DNA from 3 places in the Vibrio sp. AK197 genome. Region 1 is predicted to be linked to each of the others. Evidence: predicted binding sites of a transcription regulator. Region 1 holds the regulator's gene; each other region holds the start of a gene.
The links. The regulator MetJ, encoded in region 1, represses methionine synthesis genes. The targets are predictions, from matches to a motif close to TTAGACNTNTANANGTCTAA.
Positions count from the first base shown of each region.

Region 2: a site for MetJ is predicted at 1,418-1,437, ahead of metA (homoserine O-succinyltransferase MetA). Genes of this name have one in related genera too.
Region 3: a site for MetJ is predicted at 2,374-2,393, ahead of M1D72_RS12590 (MetQ/NlpA family ABC transporter substrate-binding protein). Genes of this name have one in related genera too.

Region 1 is NZ_CP096430.1:2,951,439-2,957,266, forward strand. It holds gene priA (primosomal protein N') at 1-982, opposite strand, end outside; gene rpmE (50S ribosomal protein L31) at 1,287-1,502, shown strand; gene M1D72_RS20820 (malic enzyme-like NAD(P)-binding protein) at 1,741-3,015, shown strand; gene metJ (met regulon transcriptional regulator MetJ) at 3,195-3,515, opposite strand; gene M1D72_RS20830 (O-succinylhomoserine (thiol)-lyase) at 3,766-4,920, shown strand; gene M1D72_RS20835 (bifunctional aspartate kinase/homoserine dehydrogenase II) at 4,933-5,828, shown strand, end outside.
Region 2 is NZ_CP096430.1:1,497,153-1,502,980, reverse strand. It holds gene M1D72_RS14225 (EAL domain-containing protein) at 1-523, shown strand, start outside; gene M1D72_RS14220 (DUF3859 domain-containing protein) at 537-959, opposite strand; gene M1D72_RS14215 (AAA family ATPase) at 935-1,330, opposite strand; gene metA (homoserine O-succinyltransferase MetA) at 1,457-2,398, shown strand; gene pilW (type IV pilus biogenesis/stability protein PilW) at 2,559-3,278, shown strand; gene rlmF (23S rRNA (adenine(1618)-N(6))-methyltransferase RlmF) at 3,422-4,447, opposite strand; gene M1D72_RS14195 (M48 metallopeptidase family protein) at 4,444-4,950, opposite strand; gene M1D72_RS14190 (hypothetical protein) at 5,499-5,828, opposite strand, start outside.
Region 3 is NZ_CP096430.1:1,144,362-1,150,189, forward strand. It holds gene M1D72_RS12580 (amidohydrolase) at 290-1,438, opposite strand; gene M1D72_RS12585 (DUF7282 domain-containing protein) at 1,578-2,006, opposite strand; gene M1D72_RS12590 (MetQ/NlpA family ABC transporter substrate-binding protein) at 2,417-3,223, shown strand; gene arfB (alternative ribosome rescue aminoacyl-tRNA hydrolase ArfB) at 3,292-3,705, opposite strand; gene dbpA (ATP-dependent RNA helicase DbpA) at 3,937-5,328, shown strand; gene rarD (EamA family transporter RarD) at 5,632-5,828, shown strand, end outside.

The DNA.
Region 1 (5,828 bases):
TGTAGGAACCATCATGCTCTTCATCGACAATAATGATGCCCAAGTTGGCAAACGGGGTCATCAAAGCAGAGCGCGTTCCAATAATGATTCCAGCCGAGCGATCCTTTGCCGCAAGCCAAGCATTAAGACGCTCCGTATCATTCAGTCCCGAGTGAACCACTTCCACTGGAACATTAAAGCGTTTTTTAAACCGATTGATGGTTTGGGGAGTGAGGCCAATTTCCGGCACTAACACTAATGCCTGAGCTCCTCGTTCCAGCACGGGTTTAATCAGGTTTAAATACACTTCTGTTTTGCCAGAACCGGTCACCCCTTCTAGTAGGTAACAGCCGAACTCTTGGCGTGAATTCACTGCCGCAATGGCAACTGCTTGCTCTTGGTTAAGCTTGGGTTTATCAACCTCGGCCTCAATCGCTTGTGGCCAAGCGGTGCGGTGAGGCGTTTTATCAACGCTGACAATCCACCCTTTTTCTCTCAGGTTTTTCAGCACCGAACTCGACACATCCGCATCGATAAACGCTTGCTGAGAAAGCGATCCCGATGACAACATGTTCATCACTTTCGCCTGCTGTACTGCTCGCCCTAGCCCTTGCATTAATTGATTCTTACCCGCTTCGGTAAGCTGCCACTCCACGACTTTTGCCCACTCGGCTGGCTTACCTTTACGCAAAGCACTCGGCATCGCATTACTGAGCGTTTCGCCAAGAGGATATTGATAATACTGACTGCACCACATTAATAGCTTATAGAGCGGCGCAGCCCATAGCGGCTGATGATCCAGAACTTGGTACAATGCTTTAAGCTGCTCACGAGCAAAACTCGACTGATCCGTTAACTCAATAACAATACCAACCAAGGTTTGACGACCAAAAGGGACAGACACACGCCCTCCAACCACCGGGTAAGCACCATTTGGTATCAAATAATCAAACAGTTTATCTAGAGGAACAGGAAGCGCGACACGCGCAATCGCAGGCTGCATAAATAAGCGGGTAACTCTCAGTTTGCTAAGACGAAACCCAGTTTAATCGATCACTTCATGAGTTGATAGTTTCGTGGTGATTGCGGTGACTGTCGATGAACAACAATAACATGGTGAAAAAAGTAGCAATCAATTGAGGCAAAACTATTGATTCACGCTCAGGGAAACATTACTATACTGCGCCTTGACCATATGGCTTGCTTCGACGAGTTCGATTCAGCGGTATGTCATTTCTATATTATTAACTACGTGTGGTGTCCGGCTTTGAATCGGATGGCGACACGGCCTAAATTGAGGTTCTCCCATGAAAACTGGTATCCACCCAGAATACAAAGCCGTTAAAGCAAACTGTTCTTGCGGTAACACTTTTGAGTTCAACTCAACTCTTGGTAAAGAAGAAATCCACCTAGACGTGTGTGACAAATGTCACCCATTCTACACTGGTAAACAACGTATCGTTGATACCGGTGGTCGTGTTGATCGCTTCAACAAGCGTTTCGGCAACCTATCAAGCAAATAATCCATTTCGATTATTGATTGATACAAAAAGGGCGCTACGGCGTCCTTTTTTGATCCTGTTGATTTAACCTTTCCGCTACAACCTCTCTAACCTCAAATAATACCGATACAAAACGTTATCTGGTCTTATCTCTTCGATATTTAGTCATTTTGACTGATCTAAGTCAGCCTAGTGTCTAGGCAGCCTCGGTACCATAGATTAAAATTATCTTTCCCCCATCAAATGAGCACCTAAACATATGTCTGATGACAACCAAACGCTCTCTGCGGAAGAGCAATTTCGCCAACAAGCCCTGGATTACCATGCCAAACCAACCGCTGGTAAAATTTCAGTTGAGTTAACCAAACCTGCTGACTCAGCCCTTGATCTTGCTCTCGCATATAGCCCAGGCGTTGCCGAACCGGTTCGTGAAATCGCACAAAATCCAGACACGGTGTATCGCTATACAGCAAAGGGCAACATGGTAGCGGTGATTTCAAACGGTACCGCTATTTTAGGTCTAGGGAATTTAGGACCGCTGGCATCAAAACCAGTGATGGAAGGGAAAGCGCTGTTATTCAAGCGATTCGCAGGGTTGGATTCCATTGATATTGAAGTAAAACATCGCACCATTGACGAATTCGTTGATACCGTTGCAAATATTGCGGACACCTTTGGCGGCATTAACCTTGAAGATATCAAGGCCCCTGACTGCTTTGAAATCGAAAAACGCCTCATTGAACGTTGTGATGTGCCCGTTTTTCACGATGATCAACATGGTACCGCCATCGTCACCGCCGCAGGTATGCTTAATGCGATTGAGCTACAGGGTAAGAAACTTGAAGAGTCAACCATCGTGTGTCTAGGCGCTGGCGCGGCCGCAGTCGCCTGTATGGAACTGCTAATTAAATGCGGCGCAATGCGTGAAAAAATCTACATGCTTGACCGCAAAGGCGTCATCCATACTCGCCGTGATGATCTTAACGAATACAAGCAGTTGTTTGCCAACAACACCGATAAACGTACCTTAGAAGATGTGATTGAAGGCGCCGATCTTTTCCTTGGTGTTTCTGGTCCAAACCTTCTTTCTGCTGACGCGCTAAAATTGATGGCAGATAAGCCAGTGGTCTTTGCGTGTTCTAACCCTGATCCTGAAATCAAACCATCGATTGCTCACGAAGTGCGTAATGATTTGATTATGGGAACCGGACGCAGTGACTACCCAAACCAGGTCAATAACGTTCTGTGTTTCCCATTTATTTTCCGTGGCGCACTGGATGTGCGTGCTAGCGAAATTAATGATCAAATGAAATTGGCGGCGGTTGAAGCCATACGCCAACTCGCCAAAGAAGACGTTCCTGCCGAGGTACTTAACGCCGCAGGTGTGGAATCACTGCAGTTTGGTCCTGAATACATTATTCCCAAACCAATGGATAAGCGATTGCTCCCTCGAGTGGCCCGTGCCGTTGCTGAAGCGGCGGTTGAATCGGGTGTGGCGCGTATCGATATGCCAGAAAACTATATGCAAGACTAAGCATCATGAGAGGCCTGAATCGAGTGCAAAGCGGTGAAAACCCAAAGCGCGCATTGAGGCTCTTTAGATGTGGTTCTTGATAGAAAAAAGGTTGGCAAATGCCAACCTTTTTTTGTGTAAACACAGCGCTATCAATTTGGAAAAGTGGAATCTAAGTAGCACTATTTCTTACAGCAGACTTACTCATCATTGTAAGATTCAAACTCAATACCCATTTCTGTCATCAGTCTTTTCACTTCAGCAGGAATATCGTCTGGGCGATCTTTGCGCAAATCTTCATCCGTTGGCAGGGGTTGCCCGGTATACGCATGCAGAAACGCCTCACACAACAGCTCACTATTGGTGGCATGACGCAGGTTGTTGATTTGACGACGAGTACGCTCATCAGTCAAAACTTTCAATACTTTCAATGGAATAGATACGGTAATTTTTTTTACTTGCTCACTCTTTTTGCCATGTTCAGCATATGGGCTTATGTATTCCCCATTCCAGTCTGCCATTGCGCACCTTCGTAAAAGTTTAGGAATTAGTTTTAGACCCACAATTTTAGCGGCTTTTAAGTCTATAAGCAAAGACATATAGACGTCTAGAAGTGTTGACGTCTCATTTTTAGCAAAGTAAAGTGGCGGGGTATGGAATGGAAATGAATGGATCGATGTTTTTTGAGCAGTTTGTTCACTCTATAACCGATTCACTCCCCATATATAGCGCATTCCAATTAACAAGTCATTCTCTTCGCAAGGAAATCTTATGAGTACTCACAAACCTGCCACAATAGCGGTAAGAACTGGGATTGAATCTGACACACAACATCACGCGGTTGTGCCACCGATTTATCTATCAACCAACTATGGTTTCCCTGCGTTTGGTGATGTGCCTAAGTATGACTATACGCGCTCAGGAAACCCAAACCGCGGGCTATTAGAACAAGCGCTTTACGAATTGGAATCCGGTCAGGGAGCCGTTGTCACCAACTGTGGCACCTCTGCTCTGAACTTATGGGTATCAGCCTTTATTGGCCCTGATGACCTGATTATTGCTCCCCATGACTGTTATGGCGGCACTTACCGCTTGTTTAATACCCGCTCACAAAAAGGTGATTTCAAGGTCGAATTTGTTGACCAATCCGACCAAGCCGCCTTTGATGCGGCGATTGCGAAAAAACCAAAACTGATTTTGCTAGAAACCCCGTCTAACCCTTTGGTACGCGTGGTCGATATCGAAAAAACGTGCCAAAAAGCCAAACAAGTCGGCGCTCTGGTTGCTGTCGACAACACCTTTTTGACACCGGTGTACCAAAAGCCTTTAGAACTCGGTGCGGACTTTGTTATTCACTCCACCACTAAATTTATTAATGGTCACTCTGATGTGATTGGTGGGGTAGTCATTGCTAAACAGCAAGAGCACGCTGAGCAACTCGCTTGGTGGGGTAATTGCATTGGCGCAACCGGCACGCCATTTGATAGCTACCTAACACTGCGCGGAATTCGTACCTTGGGCGCAAGAATGCGTGTGCATGAAGAGAGCTCATTGAGCATTCTTGATTACCTCAAAACCCAACCTTTGGTTGGCGCTATTTTTCATCCAAGCTTGCCTGAACATCCAGGCCATGAGATCGCTAAAAAACAGCAATCAGGATTTGGCTCGATGCTCAGCTTTGAGTTTGCTGGCAGTTATGAGCAGCTCCAAACCTTTGTAACCGGCTTAAAACTGTTTTCACTTGCCGAGTCCCTTGGTGGCGTCGAAAGCCTGATTTGCCATCCGGCGACCATGACTCATCGTGCTATGGGCGAAGCCGCTTTAGCGGAAGCTGGCGTCTCACATCAACTGCTTCGACTTTCAGTTGGCCTTGAAGATGCACAAGACTTAATTGCCGATCTCGACCAAGCTTTCAATCTCGTTTAAGGAGAGGTGGTGATGACTCACCCTCGACAACTACATAAATTCGGTGGCAGCAGCCTAGCAGACCCCGAATGCTACCGCCGTGTAGCCAACATTTTAAAGCAGTACTCAAATGCCGATGACTTGATTGTGGTCTCGGCGGCGGGCAAAACCACCAACCGCTTAATTGAGTTTACTGACGCCCTGCATAAAGATGGCCGAGTGGCCCATGAAGTTTTGCAAGCGCTGCGCCAGTTTCAGACCGATTTGGTCTGTGAACTATTAGAAGAAGATGCACAAACACCGCTACTCTCAGCGCTGCAAGATGAATTTACCACATTGGGTGAACTCAATGCGCCGCTTACTGCAGAGCAGCGCGCGGCGGTGCTCGGTCATGGCGAAACGTGGTCAGCGCGCTTGCTTGCTGCGCTTTTAACACAACTTGAACTGAACAGTGTCTCTCAAGACTCACGGGCTTTCTTACGGGCACAAACGGGCACTCAACCCGAAATTGACCAAGGTGCTTCATACCCTCTATTACAAGCGATTTTGGCGCAGCATTCTGGGCATCGCATCGTGGTAACAGGTTTCATGGCGCAAAACGATCAAGGGCATACGGTACTTCTTGGACGCAACGGTTCAGATTACTCGGCAACCATAATTGGCGCATTGGCTCAAGTCAGCCAAGTCACGATTTGGAGTGACGTTGCTGGCGTATTCAGTGCTGACCCAAGAATCGTCTCTGAGGCGTGTTTATTGCCATTGATCCGCCTTGATGAAGCCAGTGAATTAGCAAGGCTAGCCGCACCAGTATTACACAGCCGAACCTTGCAGCCCGTGGCGCAAAGTGCGATGGATCTTCACCTACGCTGCAGCTATCAACCGGAGTCTGGCTCAACTCGTATTGAACGTGTCCTCGCCTCGGGTCGCGG
Region 2 (5,828 bases), 1.5 Mb from region 1:
ATTGAGTGCGCAGCCTGCGTTGCACCTTGGGGTCAATGTCGCGCCACAATATCTTCACCACCCAAATAACATCGATAAATTGGTTGAGTACGCCAACGCTTTTGAAGCCTTAGGCTTTACCTTAACGGTTGAGATTACAGAGCGTCAAGTACTCGACCATACGGGCAGAGAAACCCTTAAAGTGTTGCGAAATCATGGCGTAGCAATAGCCATTGATGATTTTGGGACTGGGCATACCTCACTCTCCGTGATTCAACAAACCCAGTTTGATTATTTGAAAATTGATAAATGCTTTATTGATAGCATTGGCCTAGACACCGTCAACACGCCGGTTCTCAATACCATTGTCGATTTGGGCCACCGTTTAGGAGTAAAAATCATCGCTGAAGGTGTTGAACAAAGCCTGCAAGCTGAGTATTTGAAACAGGTAAACGTCCCACTGTTACAAGGGTATCTGTTTAGCCATCCCATTGATATTTCAACGTTAAAACACTTGTTAAGCGTAGAGCCGAATCCCGCCTAGGCAGCCATGTTGGCTAAAACCCGCGGCGTTTCCAAAATTGGCTTTCGTCGCACGCGCAAACGTGGAAGACTTTTTCTGCAATCACGCGTCCGTTCATGGTCAACGACATGCGCCACTTTCCAAGTTTATCCTCAATCGGTTCCCAGATGGTATCACCAAGATAGAAATCCCAATCGTTACTTCCAACATGAATCTCACCGGTAAATGGTTCCAGTAACTCCCCGCGCTTGCTCAAAATACCGGGATGTTCAATACAGTATTCAATCACAACACCCTTGGCTTTTTTTATGTTCACCACAAAACCAAACTCGATGTCGATATCAGCCGTCACATCGGTCGTAAAATCTTGAATTTTCGGAAGATGTTTTGAATTCGAGTCCCATTGGGTGTAAATACCATATGACGTCATTTCTATGACTGGCGAGCGTTTGGCCATGATTGCCACCGTTTTTTCATTGATTGAATGGTTTTGTCACTAACGCCATGAATATTGGGGTACTGTTCATGGCATTCGATAACATCTAATTGTGCACCGAAACGCTTAGCGAGTTTGGCATAGGGTGCGATTTCCCAGCGACGCACAAACGTATTAGCGACGACGACACTTTCTCCACGCGCCAGGCTTTGCTGAGTTTGCTGTCGGCACCAATGATGTGCTTGCTCAAGCTTATCTGGGCGAAAATGATAACACCCTTGGTTATCAATAAAGTACATATCCGCTTCATAGTGTGGGATACCCATAGAGCGAGCTAATGTACTTTTACCCGAGCCCGGCAAGCCGCGAATCAATGTTAGCGTTAATCTCATAGCGCACTTATATTGCTTTAAGGGCGTGCATAATAACGTAAAAAGACCGCGATAAGCTATCGACATCCTTTGAACTTTACGCTAAGTTTGGAGGTATAGACGTCTAGACTACTTAGGGAGCAAGTTGTGCCGATTAAAATTCCTGATCAATTGCCAGCCACCGATGTGCTGCGCCAAGAAAATATCTTTGTGATGTCAGAGTCTCGCGCTTTGACTCAGGGCATCCGTCCTTTGAAGATTTTGATCTTGAATCTAATGCCAAAGAAAATTGAGACGGAAACGCAGTTTTTACGCTTATTGTCGAACTCGCCACTTCAACTGGATATCGAGTTGTTACGTATCGATGATCGTCCAAGCAAAAATACGCCCGAAGAGCACCTCAACACCTTCTACCGCCAGTTTCAAACTATCGAGCATCGCAATTTCGACGGCTTGATCATTACGGGAGCACCGCTTGGCTTAGTTCAATTTGAAGACGTCCTCTATTGGGATCATCTCAAAACCATTATGAATTGGGCGAAAGACCACGTCACCTCGACGCTGTATGTTTGTTGGGCTGCTCAAGCAGGCTTAAAGCTCCTGTATAACTTGCCCAAACGCACACTAAAAGAAAAGTTATCTGGTGTATATCATCATCAAATCCAGCATCAATTTCATCCTATTTTGCGCGGCTTTGACGACACTTTTTTAGCCCCACACTCGCGCTACGCGGATTTCTCACCTGAGTTTCTGGCGGAGAATACGGACTTAGATATTCTTGCTACCTCAGATGTCGCTGGCGTATACCTAGCCGCAACCAAAGATAAACGTAATGTGTTTGTGACAGGCCATCCAGAATATGATGCCAATACACTGCATAACGAATATGTTCGCGATCTTGGTGAGGGCATGGAGCCAAACATTCCGGTCAATTACTACCAAAATGACAACCCGGATAACCCACCAAGTGCGACTTGGCGTAGCCATGGGCATTTGCTATTTGCCAACTGGCTTAACTACTGCGTTTATCAGCAAACGCCATACGATCTCGATCATTTCAGCGAATCGAATTTCACAAAAGACGATTAAGAAGTTTGAGATAAAACTGTGTTGTCACTCCAAAGGTCGCAAACTGCGGCCTTTTATTTTGCAGAGTATACCGTCACGTTGACTCGCAACCATACATATTGGCTGATCGTGAGCAGCTAAGCACCAGTTAAGATAAAGCGGTTTGAAATGAGGAGTGTCTATGCGCCACATTGCGCTATTTATCATGACTATGCTGCTGAATACTGGCTGCGCAAATGTGTCGAGCGCTGAAAACGCAGAGCGAGAAAACAAAGCAAACGCGCGTATCGCACTAGGACTTGCCTATTTAAAACAAGGCGATCACACCAAAGCTTGGCAAAATTTACTTGTCGCCCAAAATCATGCTCCTCGCTACCTACATACTCAGTTAGCTCTTGCTCATTATTATACCCAAGTCAATGAGTTAGAACGTGCAGAAAGCCTTTATTTGCAGACGCTCAAGGATCACCCAAATAACGGTGATGTGATGAATAACTATGGTACGTTTTTATGTCACAAAAAGGATTATCAACACGCACAGCGCTGGTTGTTAAAAGCGATCAAGCAGCGTGACTACGTATCCGTTGCGACCAGTTATGAAAATATGGGGCTTTGTGCATTAAAAGCACATCACGACACAAATGCCATGACCTACTTCGCGCAAAGCGTGAAACATGACCCAAGGCAAATTCGCGCTTGGCAACACTGGATTGCTTTACTGATTCAACATCAACGCATTTCGCAGGCCGAGCAGCAACTCAAAACATATCTTACGTATCATGGCGCCGATAAATACTACACAGCGATGATGCTCTTGGTTAACGCCGCTTTGAATAATGAGTTTGTCGCCGACGACGAACACGATGTCGACGTTGAATCGAGCGATACTCTAAAAATATAATTCGTATGAAGGCAAATAAGCCTAGTATGAATAACCCGGCGAATAACCATAGAAAGCTTGAGCAGATCCAATCGGGCTCACAAGGCATATAGATTTCAAATTCCATACGCCCTCCTCAATGGAACTAAATATCATCAATAAGTTTAGCACTTATACTTGAACCATTGATGACGCTGCTCAGGCGTTTTAAACGTCCATGCCACGAAGCGACTGACTTTTTGCCCCTGTTGCATTTCAACGACTTTCGCTTCAACAGCCCCTACCGATTGTAACTGTTTTTTCAACCAGCGAACGTTCTCCTTTTTTGATAGAAGTGTTGAAAACCATGCCACTTGCTGAGCGTACAATCGGCTCTCTGTCGCCATCTGCTTAACAAAAGTGGCTTCTCCGCCCGGACACCATAGCTCTGCTTTTTGGCCTCCGAAATTCAGAGTCGTATTTTTTGCCTCTGTTGCAGATGTTCCTCGCCGTTTGACTTTATTCGCCGCCAAATTACGTTGTTTACGTTCACTGCCTTGTGCCGCTTCCTGTTCTGAGCGGTGAAAAGGAGGGTTACAGGTCGTAACATCATAAAACTCCCCAGGGCGAATAACATTGGCAAACATCGAAGTGCGGTCACTTTGCAACCTGCATTCAATCTGTCCCTTAAGCCGTGAGTTTCGCTCAACGATTCGCTGCGCGTTTTCGACCGATATAGGGTCAATATCGCTGCCCACATAGCGCCAACCATAAGCACGAACACCAACGATGGGATAGATACAATTAGCACCAACACCAATATCCAACGCGTTAATTAAACCGTGCTTGAGCCCTTTACACTCCGAAGTTAAAACGTCAGCCAGTCGGTGAATATAATCGGCGCGCCCAGGGATAGGCGGACACAAAAAACCTGAAGGAATTTGCCACTCTGTAACACCATAATAATGTTTGAGTAGTGCTTTATTCAGCAAAATTACCGATTGGGAATTTGCAAAATCAATACTTGACTCCCCTTTCGGTGTGGTGATGATGTGAGCTTTAAGTTCAGGAAGCTCTTTGACCAAAACGGAGAAGTCATAGCGCCCTTGATGAAGATTACGTGCATGAAGGCCCGGCTTTGACTTGATCACCGTCCATTTCAGCGGCGCGGAAGCGCTTTGAGAAGTAGCTTGCGGTGAACGTTGAGTCATGATCTTTCCTCATTCAATTCCTGACAAATCAAAAATAACCGAGCATCAAGCTCAAGCTGATGATAGTCAGGCAGCATATGGCAACACAGTTGATAAAAGGCTTTATCGTGCTGTTTCTCTTTAATATGGGCTAACTCATGGACCACCAGCATCCGCAATAACGGTTCAGGTGCTTTTTTAAATACACTCGCAATACGGATTTCATTCTTACTTTTAATTTTATTGCCGTGTACTTTCGTCGCATAAGTATGTAGTCCCAGAGCATTATGAATTAAGTGAATTTTACTATCATAAATCGCTTTACTAAGCGGGGAGCTCTTTCTCATGTAACGATTTTTAATCGCCATGGTGTATTCAAATAACGCTTTTTCACTTTGAATTTGGTGTGTCTCTGGATATTTACGCTCAAACCAGACACTCAGTTGATCACTTTCAATTAAACGACTAACCTGCTCGATAATTGTTGGGGGATAGCCTTGAATATACTTTAAGGATGGGTGCATAACGTTTGCCTAAACAGGTTCACCACAAAAAACGGCGCCAAGTGTACCTTATTCTCACTTGCCATTCATCGCCTTTCGGATAGACTCTGACTCTTCAACATGCCTGAGGAATAAAATGAAACGCGTGGATTTATTTGTAGATGATTAAACTTAATAAAATCAATATCTTATCTTAAAACCCAATAACAATGGCGATTAAGTGGCGACAGATATAAATTAGATAAAATACGGCGGCTTAGGATCCACTTTGACAATGTGCTTCTCTAGCACGAACTGTTGGTTCTTATATTTGATGTAAGGGTATGCAAAAGGGAAATACCCTTGTTGGCCACAGTTAGTACATTTATGGCCCCAACGGTTTGGTAGTGGGTCCATAGAGTTATCGACTCGATCAACATGTCTATCCAAAGGGAGTGTGGCAAACTCACTTTTGGACGAAAGCGATTTTGGATTGTAAAGTAACTACGTTACTTTACAATCCAATGTCTTAATGTGCTTATTTGATGATCAGAGTAATCAAAAATTGATACTTGTGAAATGATTTAGTTTCAGTTGTTTTGGTAGAGATCAAGTGTGGTGAGTACATAGCGCAAACTGAAAGGCTTTTGCAATTTGTGCTGTATTTTCATGACTTCCTGTTTGTTGATACCCTGCATTCGGTTCGCTGCCAACTCATCTAATGGAGTGATTACTTCCTGATATTCAAACGCTATCTGTTTATTGTCATCTTGAGCAATAGCAGCTTTAAGCTGAGCGATTTCATCTTGCGTACACAGGTTTTGGTTATAATTGTAGACGTAACCAATCACAGAGCGTTTGTCCTCAAAACTAAGCGAATCGAACCATTCATTGGTAGGGAATGGAACAGTGTTGGCCTC
Region 3 (5,828 bases), 1.3 Mb from region 1:
ATTTGGACAAATGGATAAAAATATTTTTCTATCGATATAAGTTATAGTTATATCATTACGGTTGCATATCTTATCCTTATGATTTGTAAAGGTTTTATCTCTATTTTGAGACAAATTGACTGGGTTAAGCCTACGCAAAGTATTAGTCGGCGAAATAGACGATGATGCACATATGACGGTCAAAATGTGTGAGTTGTGTGATGTTGGTTCAAGGGTTTTAGGGTGAAACCGCGCTCAATAGGGTGTTGACTCTATCTTTAGCCTACGAAGCGCGGTCAAAGCGTGTCGATCAATGATGATGTAGTGAATCGATAATGCTTAAAAATAGACGACTGGCGGTATCGATTAGCGCATCAGGGAAGTCGTAATCTGGATTATGTAACTGCGGGTGATCCTCTCCGCTACCGATACAAAATAGAGCGCCCGGCCAGCGTTTGAGAAATTCTGCAAAGTCTTCGGACCAGCGCATGGGCTCTTTGAGTTCGCTGACAGTCAGGCCCAGTTCATTCGCCTGTTGCTTTACGATGTGGTAGTGCTCAGTGTCATTGACCGCGGCGATAAAAGGCTCATGCCAATTTAATTTAACTTGCAGGTGGCTCGACCTTTGAATTTGTTCAATCTTATCTTGGATGGCCAATTTCATATTGGTAAAGGTAGGATTATGGTCACTGCGCAGGGTTGCCAGTATTTTCGCGTCACCAGGTGCGACGCCAAACACATGTTCGCCGAGTTGAACATGTGCAACGGTCACTAAGCTAAATGCATCGGGATAACGCGCTGGTAAGGTGCGAAGAAATTGCACCAATTCGATCATCACGTCTGTGGGGTTAATCCCATTCTCTGGGTTGGCGGCATGTGACGTTTTACCGATCAGTTCTATTTGTACCCCCGTCGACGCACAAGCAAAGGTCTGCGGTTTGATAATAACGTGATGAAGTGGGTAGCCGGGCAAATTGTGATAGGCAAAGGTATGATCGATGGTTACATTTTTTAATGCGGGGTGTTCGAGCATCGCGATGGCACCCGTACCGACTTCTTCCGCTGGTTGAAACAGCAAAATGACGCGCCCATTGCGTGGCGGTGTAGTCGTCAACGCTTCTGCAACTTTGAGTAGTGAGGTGCTGTGGCCATCGTGCCCGCACGCGTGCATGACACCAGGGTGGCGAGAAATATGATGGTGTATGGCTTTTTCTTCAATTGGCAGCGCATCGAAGTCAGCACGGAATAATGTCGTTGGCCCCGATTTTTGCCCTTCGATAATACATATTACGCCATGGCCGCCAACGCCGGTTATTGGAGATAAACCAAATGCGTTGAGCTGAGTCGCTATTAGTGTGGCAGTGTTGAATTCATTCTCGGAAAGTTCGGGATATTGGTGAAGGTGGCGTCGAAAGGCAATCGCATCAAAAGTCGTTGGTTTACTGGTCGTTGCGGTCATAAGTCATCCTTAACTTAACATCGGCACGTAGGTTGTTAAGTCCAACTTACTACGTTACTTCGCATGTTGCCAAGAGGTGAACGCCATTTGAAACCGAAGAAGGCGCCACTTTGGGCGCCTTTCGATTAAGGTTTTAGTGTTATTTCGCGGTAATGACCGACATAACCAGCTTTCCACCTTCGCGAACTGGACCATCTTCTTTGGCGCCAAGCGTGTATTCAAATACGCCGGTCTTCATTCCTCCGGCTTCGCCGTGAAGCATTAACATCAACATCTCACCGGATTTAACCGGCTCGGTAAGAATGGCGGTGACATCACTGTTATTGCCTTTTTTAACAGGAGAGTAGCCAACCACAGGCCCGGGTTTCATATTACTGTCAGTACGGTGAACTACCATCCAACCGTTGTCCGCGGCCATAATCATTTTCGCGCTTACGGTACCGCCAGAAACGTCTTGATCCATGCCTTTAACACTGAGATGGTGCCCGGCCCAAGCGAGCGATGACGTGGCACTAAGTAGGGCGGTAAGACTCGCGATTTTGAGGGTACGTGTAAGAGTATTTTTCATAATCATTTCCTGCTGCAGAGTAATCCTAATTGTTGTTTTCGTTAGCGTTACAACTGACCAACTTATTAATAATACGCAGTGTGAGAAAATTGGTTCATTCGATTTAATGAAGAAACAAGCTAAAAAATAAACTTTTTTATCTTAGGGCAATTTTTGTTATGCAATTCATAGACTAAGAAAAATCTACTAATTATTCGCTAAATAAAAATATTTTTAATTTAATTAGAGCTTGTCAAAGCAATAAAATTCGACTGTCGCACCATTAGTGTTCAATGCGAAAGAGGGTCACCTATTTCGCGTTAAAGTGGGTTATAACCGATAACAAAATTGAAGTTGCATCTATGTCAGTGACGGTTACTATGTATTTTTAGATGTCTATACGTCTAATTTTAAGTGGTTATGGAGGATGTATGAAGCAAGCAAAAGCAGCGTTAAAGGTAGTGATCGCATTGGCGGTTGCAATGGGTTTGACCGCATGTGGTGAAAAACAAGATGACGCAACGATTAAAGTTGGCGCAACGGTAGGGCCACACGCACAAGTGGTCGAAGCTGCCGCTAAAGAGGCGCAAAAACAAGGATTGAATGTTGAAGTGGTTGAGTTTTCTGATTTCATTACGCCAAATGCAGCGCTCGCTGATGGCAGTATTGATATGAACAGCTATCAACATTTGCCATTCTTGCAAAACTACAATAGCAATAACGGGTCGAACTTGGTCTCGATGGGGCAATCGATTCTGATGCGAATGGGGATTTATTCCAACAAACACCAAGCGTTAGATGCACTTCCTGATGAAGCACGTATTGCTATTCCTAATGATCCAACCAATGGTGGTCGCGGCCTATTGCTACTGCAAGAGGCAAATCTTATTAAACTGCGTGATGATGTGGGCTTTAAGGCGACACTGAATGATGTGGTGGAAAATCCGAAAAACCTAGAAATCATTGAGATCGATGCTGCGCAACTACCCCGCACACTGGATGATGTGGATGCTGCGGCAATTACGATGAACTACGTCATGTCTGCTGGGCTTGATCCGAAAAAGCAAGGCATTTATTTAGAGCCAAAAGACGCACCACTCGCGGTCATGGTGATCGCTGCTCGTGAGGAAGATAAAGACAAAGACGCCTACAAAAAGTTTGTTGAAATCTATCAATCGCAAGCGGTACGTCAATATATTGATGACACCTTTAAAGGGACGATTGAAGCGGCATTCTAAGACGAATTCACGTACAAAAAAAGCGCTTTGGACTGTGTGCCAAGGCGCTTTTTCGTTTATGGCAAGCTTTAGTAATCCACTTTTCCTCGCAGAGATTTGGTGGTTCCAGTACGCTTTTTACGCTCGACTCGCTTGATTTGCGAATTACGGCTTGGCTTAGTGGGCTTGCGTCTTTTAACTTCAACCATGGCACTTAAAATAAGCTCTTTGAGGCGGTTGAGGGCATCTTCTCGGTTTTGTTCTTGAGTTCGGAACGATTGCGCTTTAATCACAACCACTCCGTCTTTGGTAATACGGTTGTCTTGCAGCGCCAGTAAACGCTGTTTATAAACATCAGGCAGCGTGGAACGTCGAATGTCAAAGCGCAGGTGAATCGCCGTCGCGACCTTATTCACATTTTGCCCACCACTTCCCATCGAGCGAATGGCTGAAAGTTCGATCTCCCAGTCTGCGAGCTGAACATTATTGGATATTACTAGCATCTCTTTCTCTTCACTGCATTATTTAATGGTGGTTGGTTTTCTACTCGGTTGAAAGTCGCTATGTTTTCAGTGTGTTGGACGTTTGTCAATTTAACCCGGTTTTTAAGTGGCATGGGACGTTCAGGCGTGACTTGTTCACCATTCTGTTTTAGTCCTTTTTATCCGCTGACATATTGTTACAATAGCGCTCCTTTATCGATTGCTGGTCACATTTTGACCTATGGAACTGTTTTGAACACAAATAACGCGGAATTTTCTTCTTTGTCGTTAAAACCTGAATTATTGACGACCTTAACGGATTTGGGGTTTACCTCTATGACGCCGATCCAAGAGGCAAGTTTACCGGCTATTTTGCAAGGTAAAGATGTTTTAGCACAGGCGAAAACCGGGTCAGGTAAAACTGCGGCGTTTGGTTTGGGATTGTTGCATCACCTTAATGTGAAACGCTTTCGTGTCCAATCAATGGTTCTGTGTCCAACACGGGAACTGGCGGATCAGGTAGCAAAAGAACTGCGCCGATTTGCGCGTGGGATTCATAATATAAAAATTCTTACTTTGTGTGGTGGGACACCCGTTGGGCCTCAAATTGGTTCTTTGGAGCACGGCGCGCATATTATCGTTGGGACACCGGGGCGCGTGCTCGATCACTTACAAAAAGGCCGTTTAAACCTCGATAATTTAAACCAACTTGTGCTTGATGAAGCGGATCGTATGTTGGAAATGGGCTTCAGTCGTGACCTTGAGCAAATCAGTCAATTTATGCCTGTTGAGCGTCAAAGCCTACTGTTTAGCGCGACTTTCCCGGAACCCATTGCCGAGCTTGCGCGCGCAATGATGAAAGAGCCAGTTAACGTCCAGCTTAAAGATAAGCACGATAATCTCAGTATTACCCAGCGCTTCTATGCGGTTACCGACGCAGACAGTCGTCGCCAAGCAACGCGATTGCTATTGCTAAAGCATCGCCCGCAAAGTGCGGTCATCTTTTGTAACACCAAGCGTGAAGCACAAGATGTTGCTGATGAGTTAGAACACCAGGGCTTTAGCGTCAAAGCGCTGCACGGTGATTTGGACCAGCGTCAGCGTGACCAAGCCTTGGTACAGTTTGCATTAAAAAGTATTTCTATCCTAGTGGCGACGGACGTGGCTGCGCGAGGTTTGGATATTGATGCGTTGGATCTTGTGATTAACTACGATATGGCGCATGAACCTGAAGTGCATGTTCATCGTGTTGGGCGTACGGGACGCGCTGGTTCACAAGGCATTGCCGCCAGTCTGGTTGGGCACAATGATGGCATGCGTTTGGCTCTACTTGAAGATCGTTTCGGTCCACAATCGATGAGTACATTGCCGAATGAAGGCAGTGTCGATACAGCGCCGTTGGTTGCTGAGATGGCGTGTATTCGTATCGAAGGGGGTAAGAAACACAAGCTGCGGCCTGGTGATATTTTGGGAGCATTGACTGCAGGTAAAGTAATTGCGGGCAGTGACGTCGGCAAAATTCAAATTCAAGATATCTGGTCTTATGTTGCGGTGCAGCGACGCGTTGTGAAACAGGCGGCGCGTATTCTTAGCGAAGGTAAGCTTAAAGGGAAATCGTTTCGAGCATGGGCGATGAAAAACTAAGTGGTATGATGGTCATCACACTTATTGTTAAAGGGTTAGCGTAAAAGCTAACCCTTTTTTACAGTTTCAATCACAAAGCTAAGCACCAAAAAGGTTAGGCTGCACGTTTTTAGTGAAATGAAATAATGATAATTAGTATAAAGTGCGGCCTTTGTTGGATTTTTGTAGTGACTCATCTCGGTCTTTATTGATTTTGTAAAACGACATAAATAGTCGGTTTGGTTATTGCATGTCGATGCTTTTCGTACTAGTCCCTTAGGGAAGCCCCTAGGAATTAGAGGATGAACGGATAAGGAGTTACCGTTGATTATTGGCGTTCTATTTAGTCTTCTCGCCTCTGTGTTATTTGCGAGCTTATGTTACTACAGTGTATTTTTGCCTCCCTTAGATGGATTTGCGGTGGCTGGATGGCGTACGCTCGGAACGCTTGTGATCTTAACCTTGTCGCTTTTGTGCTTAAAACAAGGACGAGTGTTTATTCGACAACTCAAACAGATTCT